2 regions of the Roseateles sp. L2-2 genome follow, and region 1 is predicted to be linked to the other one. Evidence: predicted binding sites of a transcription regulator. Region 1 holds the regulator's gene; the other holds the start of a gene.
What was found. The regulator NrdR, encoded in region 1, represses ribonucleotide reductase genes. The targets are predictions, from matches to a motif close to CACNANATNTNGTG.
Positions count from the first base shown of each region.

Region 2: the regulator NrdR is predicted to act here: its motif matches at 958-971, upstream of ACQZ13_RS25570 (ribonucleoside-diphosphate reductase subunit alpha).

Region 1 is NZ_CP192509.1:3,042,944-3,046,870, reverse strand. Features, by position in the region: gene ACQZ13_RS13670 (lytic transglycosylase domain-containing protein) at 1-539, shown strand, start outside; gene glyA (serine hydroxymethyltransferase) at 946-2,196, shown strand; gene nrdR (transcriptional regulator NrdR) at 2,213-2,656, shown strand; gene ACQZ13_RS13655 (pilus assembly FimT family protein) at 3,033-3,575, shown strand; gene ACQZ13_RS13650 (type IV pilin protein) at 3,572-3,927, shown strand, end outside.
Region 2 is NZ_CP192509.1:5,718,881-5,722,807, reverse strand. Features, by position in the region: gene ACQZ13_RS25575 (sigma-54-dependent transcriptional regulator) at 1-598, shown strand, start outside; gene ACQZ13_RS25570 (ribonucleoside-diphosphate reductase subunit alpha) at 1,188-3,927, shown strand, end outside.

The DNA of each region.
Region 1 (3,927 bases):
CCCGCCAGCAGGCGCTGGTGGCCAACTACCTGGCCCGGCGCTACCGCGTCGCGCCGGAGCCGGTCAGCCGCTTGGTCAAGGAAGCCTGGGAAGTCGGCCAGCGCGCCCGCGTCGAGCCGACGCTGATCCTGTCCATCATGGCGATCGAATCGGGCTTCAACCCCTTCGCCCAGAGCGCCGTCGGCGCCCAGGGCCTGATGCAGGTGATGACGCGCGTGCATGACGACAAGTACGAGGCCTTCGGCGGCAACTTCGCCGCCTTCGACCCCGTCACCAACCTGCGCGTGGGCGTGCAGGTGCTGAAGGAATGCATCCAGCGCGCCGGCAGCCTCGAGGAAGGCCTGCGCCGCTACGTCGGCGCGGCCAACCTGCCCGACGACACCGGCTACGCCTCGCGCGTGCTGGCCGAGCAGGACCTGCTGAAGGCCGTCGCCCAGGGCCGCAATGTCAGCCCGTCGGCGCCGCGCCCGATCCGCGAGCCGGCGTCCGCACCGGCCTCGACCGGCGAACAGGTCGCCATGACCGCCGTGATGCGCTGATCGTTCGAGCCGCGCCTTCGAGGCGTTTCTGAAAACGGGTTCCCATCGGAACCCGTTCTTCATTGGGCGAAGCCTTCGCCCCCTCTACCCCCACGGCCGTGGGAACAATGTCACGGGATGGCCTGCGCCCCTCGACGGTGCGGCTACACTGCGGGCTTCGCGCAACTGGCGATCAGGGCGCCCTGCCCGGAGACGATCCTGTCTCCGCACAGGCGTCGCCCGAGGTGGGCCACCACCGGGAAGCGCGAACGGCCGGGGACGTCTCCGGCTGTCCGTGCCGTTCGCCTGGGCCGCCGTCGTTCCGACATCCGTCGCCGCCTCGCCGCCTCGCCGTCATCCCGACCCGCGAGCGCGCCGATGCGCTGCCGGGCGGGCGGGCGGCGCCAACCCTTGAGCCGACATCATCATGTTTGACCGCACCCAACAGACCCTCGCCACCGTCGATGCCGAAGTCTTCGCCGCCATCCAGCAGGAGACCCGGCGCCAGGAAGACCACATCGAGCTGATCGCCTCGGAGAACTACACCTCCCCGGCGGTGATGGAAGCCCAGGGCAGCCAGCTGACCAACAAGTACGCCGAGGGCTATCCCGGCAAGCGCTACTACGGCGGCTGCGAGTACGTGGACATCGTCGAGCAACTGGCGATCGACCGCCTGAAGCAGCTCTACGGCGCCGAGTTCGCCAACGTGCAGCCCAACAGCGGCTCGCAGGCCAACCAGGGCGTGTTCTTCGCGCTGCTGCAGCCCGGCGACACCATCATGGGCATGAGCCTGGCCGAAGGCGGCCACCTGACCCACGGCATGGCGCTGAACATGAGCGGCAAGTGGTTCAATGTCATCTCCTACGGCCTGGACGCCAAGGAAGCCATCGACTACGACGCGATGGAAGCGCTGGCGCGCGAGAAGAAGCCCAAGCTGATCATCGCGGGCGCGTCGGCCTACTCGCTGCGCATCGACTTCGAGCGCTTCGGCAGGATCGCCAAGGAGATCGGCGCCTACTTCATGGTCGACATGGCGCACTACGCCGGCCTGATCGCCGCGGGCGTCTACCCGAACCCGCTGCCGCATGCCGACGTCGTGACCTCCACGACGCACAAGAGCCTGCGCGGCCCGCGCGGCGGCATCATCCTGACCAACGACGAGGCGATCGCCAAGAAGATCAACTCCGCGATCTTCCCCGGCATCCAGGGCGGCCCGCTGATGCACGTGATCGCCGGCAAGGCGGTGGCCTTCAAGGAAGCGCTGACGCCCGAGTTCAAGGCCTACCAGCAGCAGGTCGTCGCCAACGCCAAGGTGCTGGCCGACACGCTGATCGAGCGCGGCCTGCGCATCGTCTCCGGCGGTACGCAGAGCCACGTGATGCTGGTGGACCTGCGTCCGAAGAACCTGACCGGCAAGGAAGCCGAGGCCATCCTGGGCGCGGCCCACATGACCTGCAACAAGAACGGCATCCCGAACGACCCGCAGAAGCCGATGGTCACCAGCGGCGTGCGCCTGGGCACGCCGGCGATGACCACGCGCGGCTTCAAGGAGGAGCAGGTCCGCAAGACCGCCCACCTGATCGCCGACGTGCTGGACAACCCGCACGACGAGGCCAACCTGGCCCGCGTGCGCGAGCAGGTGGCCGAACTGACGCGTCAGTTCCCGGTCTACCGCTGAAGCGGGTCCGCGGCGCATGCGATGCCCGTTCTGCGGTCACGGCGACACGCAAGTGTCGGAGACCCGGGAGTCCGACGAAGGCGACGTGGTGCGTCGCCGCCGTCGCTGCCAGTCCTGTGACAAGCGATTCACGACCTATGAGCGCGCGGACATCGCGCTGCCCATGGTCGTGAAGAAGGACGGCACGCGCGCCGAGTTCGACATGGGCAAGCTGCGCGCGTCGATGACGCTGGCGCTGCGCAAGCGGCCGGTGAGCATCGAGCAGATCGACGCCGCGCTGGAGCGCATCCAGGAGAAGCTCCTGAGCACGGGGGTGCGCGAGATCCCGTCGACCAAGCTGGGCGAGCACGTGATGCGCGAGCTCAAGCGGATCGACAAGGTCGCCTACGTGCGCTTCGCATCGGTGTACCGCTCGTTCGAGGACGTCGACGAGTTCCGGCAGTTGATCCGCGACATCTGAGCGAGCGCTGAGTGACGGCTCGGCGAACGCCGAACGAGCGCTGAGTTCGTCAACGCGTGGTCTGGGATCACGCGCCCTTCACGAGCATTTCAGGCGTATCCCCCATCGCCGCCTTTTCGCTCGTGGTCTGCCCGATTTCTCCCCCAAAAGCCGGCCCCCTTCAGCGGGTCGCCGCTTCCCTCCTGAAGGCGAAGCGGAATACGGGCCATCTCCCTAGAGTTCTCAGCAACTCTTCGGGAGATCTTCCTTGCAGCCCTCCGCGTCCCCGCTTCCCCGCCCGCTTCCTTCAGCGTCGGCGGCGCCCGTTGCCCCAGTCGCACCTGCAGCCGCGCCACGTGGCATCAGCCTCATCGAGATCCTGGTCAGCCTCGCGCTCGTGACCTTCGTGGCCCTGCTGGCCGCGCCCGACCTGCGCGACTGGCTCTGGCGCCAACGGCTCGCGAATGCCGCGCAGGCCGTCCTCGGCGACCTCCAGCTCGCCCGCAGCGAAGCGATCCAGGGCGCGCGCAATGTGATCCTGCGCTTCGGCGGCGATGCGTCCGCCGTCAGCGGCAGCGGCAGCGGCCGCTGCTATGTCGTGCATACCGGCGCCGTCGCATCGGGCGTCTCCGGCGCCACCGTGCCCGCCACCGCGCCCGCCGCCAACTGCGATTGCCGGCTGGACGCCCCGCCTGTCTGCGATGGCGGCGCGCAGGCGATCAAGCAGACGCGCTGGCAGGGCGGCCGGGGCCAGGCGGAGATCGTCTCGAACGTGCCCTCGATGCTCTTCAGCGGACGCCAGGGGACCGTGTCGGTGAGCGGCACGATCGAGGTCCGCATGACCGGCATCGGATCGGTCCGCCACATCGTCAGCATCACGGGGCGCGTGCGCAGCTGCACGCCCGACGGCGCGCTGAGCCGCCTGCCGAGGTGCGCATGAAGACCCCCACCACCGCGGGCGTCACCGCGAGCACCACCCCGGGCATCACCGAATGCGTCGCCGCGCACCTCAGCGCCCGCATGAAGACGCCGGGCCGGCAGCGGGGCTTCTCGCTGATCGAGCTGCTGACCGTGCTGGCGATCGTCGCCGTGCTGGCGGCGCTGACGCTGCCCGGATTCCGCGATCAGGTCATGAAGGGCCGACGCGCCGAGGCGCGCGAGGCGCTGCAGACCATCCAGCTCGCGCAGGAGCGCTTCCGCTCGCGGAGCGCTCGCTACGCCGACCGGCTGGAGGACCTGGGGCAACCCGCGACGACGAGGAGCAGCCTCTATCGACTGCGCATCGTCCAGGC
Region 2 (3,927 bases), 2.7 Mb from region 1:
GCACAAGGACCTGACCGCCGAGGTCGCGGGCGGACGGTTCCGTCAGGACTTGTATTACCGGCTCAACGTCATCCAGATCCGCGTCCCGCCGCTGCGCGAGCGCATGGAGGACCTGGCGCCGATCAGCGCGCGGATCCTGTTGCGCATCGCCGCGGATGCCGGCGTCGAGCCGGTGCCCGTGCTGACGCCGGCGGCGTTGGCGACGCTCTCGCGCTACAGCTTCCCCGGCAATGTGCGGGAGCTGGAGAACCTGCTGCATCGTGCACTGGCGCTGTCCAGCGGCGACGGCATCGACCTGGCCGATCTCGGTCTGCCCGACAGCGTGCTGGGCCTGGACGATGCGCCGACCGATGCTGCCTTCGGCGGTGTCGAGGCGATGCTGGCCGCGACCTTGCCTGCCGAGTTGGCGGGCGGTGCGTCGCTGCCGTCGGATCTCGCGGCCTATCTGGACGAGGTCGAGAAGCAGATCCTTCTGCGCGCGCTGGAGCGACATCGCAACAACCGAACGGCCGCCGGTGCGAGCCTGGGCCTCTCGCTGCGCCAGATGCGTTATCGGATGGCCCGTCTGGCCATCTCCATCGGCGGCGACGAGTCCTGACGTTTCCACCCGTCCCCCGCAACTGGGCGGTCCGAAATGTGCGCGCTCCGACCTGGAGATGCGCGCATGGCGACCATGACCCCACCGCTGGTGGCGGCTAGGGGAAGGTCCTCATCCGGACTTGTCCTACCCCCTGGGGACACCTTGCGAAGTCGTCATCGGATTGCCATCGTCGCAAGCGCAGCAACCATGGGCGTTCGCGGCGCATTCGGGCCGCCAGACCGCGTGGATCCTCGCGTTCCGCGGGGGATGCGCGAATCCATCGGGGGTGTGCGGGGTCAGGTCTTCCGGCTAGCCCAGCGGGTGGCGGGCGTCAAGGGGAGGTGACGCTACCGCTAGTTCCTTGAAGGTCCCGCAACCACTAGATATAGTGTTTTGCATGCTATCCTGCTGACTTCGCAAACACGGCGATGAATGCTCCATCAGAAGTCTTGTCCGCAGTGCCGGCCCCTCAGCCGGAGGAGCGGAATCACCAAGCCAAGGCGCATCCTCAGCATCGCGAGCACCACCTGACCCCCTGATGTTTGGCCCTTCGGAAAAGCCGGGCCGGGCGCAGCTTTTTTTGTTTTCAGACCAGAACGAGGAACCCATGCAGACTGTCGCCGCCACACCGACCGCTGAAACGGGCCTGGCGCAGACTCCCCGCGAGTCCGCCGCCGCTTCGGCCAGCTTCCCGCAGCATCAGATCATCCGCCGCAACGGCGCGGTGGTGCATTTCGAGCCCAGCAAAGTGGCGGTGGCGATGATGAAGGCGTTCCTCGCGGTGCACGGCACCAGCGGCGCCGCCTCCGCCAGCGTGCGCGAGACCGTCGACGCGCTGACCGACTCCGTGACCCGCGGCCTGCTGCGTTCGCGTCCGGCCGGCGGCACCTTCCACATCGAAGATGTGCAGGACCACGTCGAGCTGGCGCTGATGCGCGGCGGCCATCATGAAGTGGCGCGCGCCTATGTGCTGTACCGCGAGCGTCGCACGCAGGAGCGTGCCCGCCAGGGCGAGCAGCAGCAGGCCGCCGTGCTGGAGTCCGGCATCTCGGTGACCGAGAACGGCGTGCGCGTCCCGCTCGACCTGAACAAGCTGGCCGCGCTGATCTCGTCGAGCTGCGAGAACCTGGGCGCCGACGTCAAGCCGGACCCGATCCTGGCCGAGACCAAGCGCAACCTGTACGACGGCGTGCCGATCGACGAGGTCTACAAGGCCGCCATCCTGGCCGCCCGCACCCTGATCGAGAAGGATCCCGGCTACACGCGCGCCACCGCGCGTCTGCTGATGCACACGATCCGCCGCGAGATCCTGGGCGAGGACGCGACGCAGGCCGAGATGGCCACCAAGTACGCCGACTACTTCCCCGGCTTCATCAAGAAGGGCGTGCAGGCCGAGCTGCTCGACGAGAAGCTGCAGCAGTACGACCTGGTCAAGCTGGGTGCCGCGCTGAAGGCCGAACGCGACCTGCAGTTCGACTACCTCGGTCTGCAGACGCTGTTCGACCGCTACTTCCTGCACGTCGACGGCACCCGCATCGAACTGCCGCAGGCGTTCTTCATGCGCGTCGCGATGGGCCTGGCCCTGGGCGAGATCGACCGCGAAGCCCGCGCCATCGAGTTCTACGAAGTCCTGTCGACCTTCGACTTCATGAGCTCCACGCCGACGCTGTTCAATGCCGGCACGCGCCGCTCGCAGCTGTCGAGCTGCTACCTGACGACGGTGGCCGACGACCTGGACGGCATCTATGAAGCGCTGAAGGAAAACGCGCTGCTGTCGAAGTTCGCCGGCGGCCTGGGCAACGACTGGACCCCGGTCCGCGCGCTGGGTTCGCACATCAAGGGCACGAACGGCAAGTCGCAAGGCGTCGTCCCGTTCCTGAAGGTGGTCAACGACACGGCCGTCGCCGTCAACCAGGGCGGCAAGCGCAAGGGCGCCGTCTGCGCGTACCTGGAGACCTGGCATCTGGACATCGAGGAATTCCTCGAGCTGCGCAAGAACACCGGCGACGACCGCCGCCGCACCCACGACATGAACACGGCGAACTGGATTCCCGACCTGTTCATGAAGCGCGTCATCGAAGGCGGCGACTGGACGCTGTTCAGCCCGTCCACCTGCCCGGACCTGCACGACCTGTTCGGCAAGGCCTTCCAGACCGCCTATGAGGCGTACGAGGCCAAGGTCGACCGCGGCGAACTCAAGCTCTACAAGCGCATGCCGGCCCGCGACCTGTGGCGCAAGATGCTGACGATGCTGTTCGAGACCGGCCATCCCTGGATCACGTTCAAGGACGCCTGCAACGTCCGCAGCCCGCAGCAGCACGTGGGCGTGGTGCACTCGTCCAACCTGTGCACCGAGATCACGCTGAACACCAACGACAACGAGATCGCGGTCTGCAACCTGGGCTCGGTCAACCTGTCGCAGCACGTCAAGGACGGCCAGATCGACCAGGAGAAGCTGAAGAAGACGGTGTCGACGGCGATGCGCATGCTCGACAACGTCATCGACATCAACTACTACGCGGTCAAGAAGGCGCGCGATTCGAACCTGCGTCACCGTCCGGTGGGCCTGGGCATCATGGGCTTCCAGGACGCGCTGTATCAGCTGCGCGTGCCCTACGCCTCCGACGCCGCCGTCGAGTTCGCCGACCGTTCGATGGAAGCCGTCTGCTACCACGCCTACTGGGCCTCGACCGAGCTGGCCGCCGAGCGTGGCCGCTACAGCAGCTACCGCGGTTCGCTGTGGGATCGCGGCATCCTGCCGATCGACTCGCTGGACCTGCTGGCCGAAGCCCGCGGCGGCTTCGTCGACGTGGACCGTTCGTCGACGCTGGACTGGGACGCGCTGCGCGCCAAGATCGCCCGCGACGGCATGCGCAACAGCAACTGCGTGGCGATCGCGCCGACCGCGACGATCTCCAACATCATCGGCGTCGACGCGTCGATCGAGCCCTGCTTCGGCAACCTGTCGGTGAAGTCCAACCTGTCGGGCGAGTTCACCGTGGTGAACGAGCACCTGGTCCGCGACCTCAAGAAGCTGGGTCTGTGGGACGACGTGATGGTCATGGACCTCAAGCACTTCGACGGCTCGCTGCGCCGCATCGACCGCGTGCCCGAGGAACTGAAGCAGCTCTACGCGACCGCGTTCGAAGTCGACACCGTGTGGCTGGTGGAAGCCGCCGCGCGCCGTCAGAAGTGGATCGACCAGGCGCAGAGCCTGAACATCTACATGGCCGGCGCGTCGGGCAAGCGTCTGGACGACACCTACAAGCTGGCGTGGCAGCGCGGTCTGAAGACCACCTACTACCTCCGCACGATGGGCGCGACGCACGCCGAGAAGAGCACCGTGC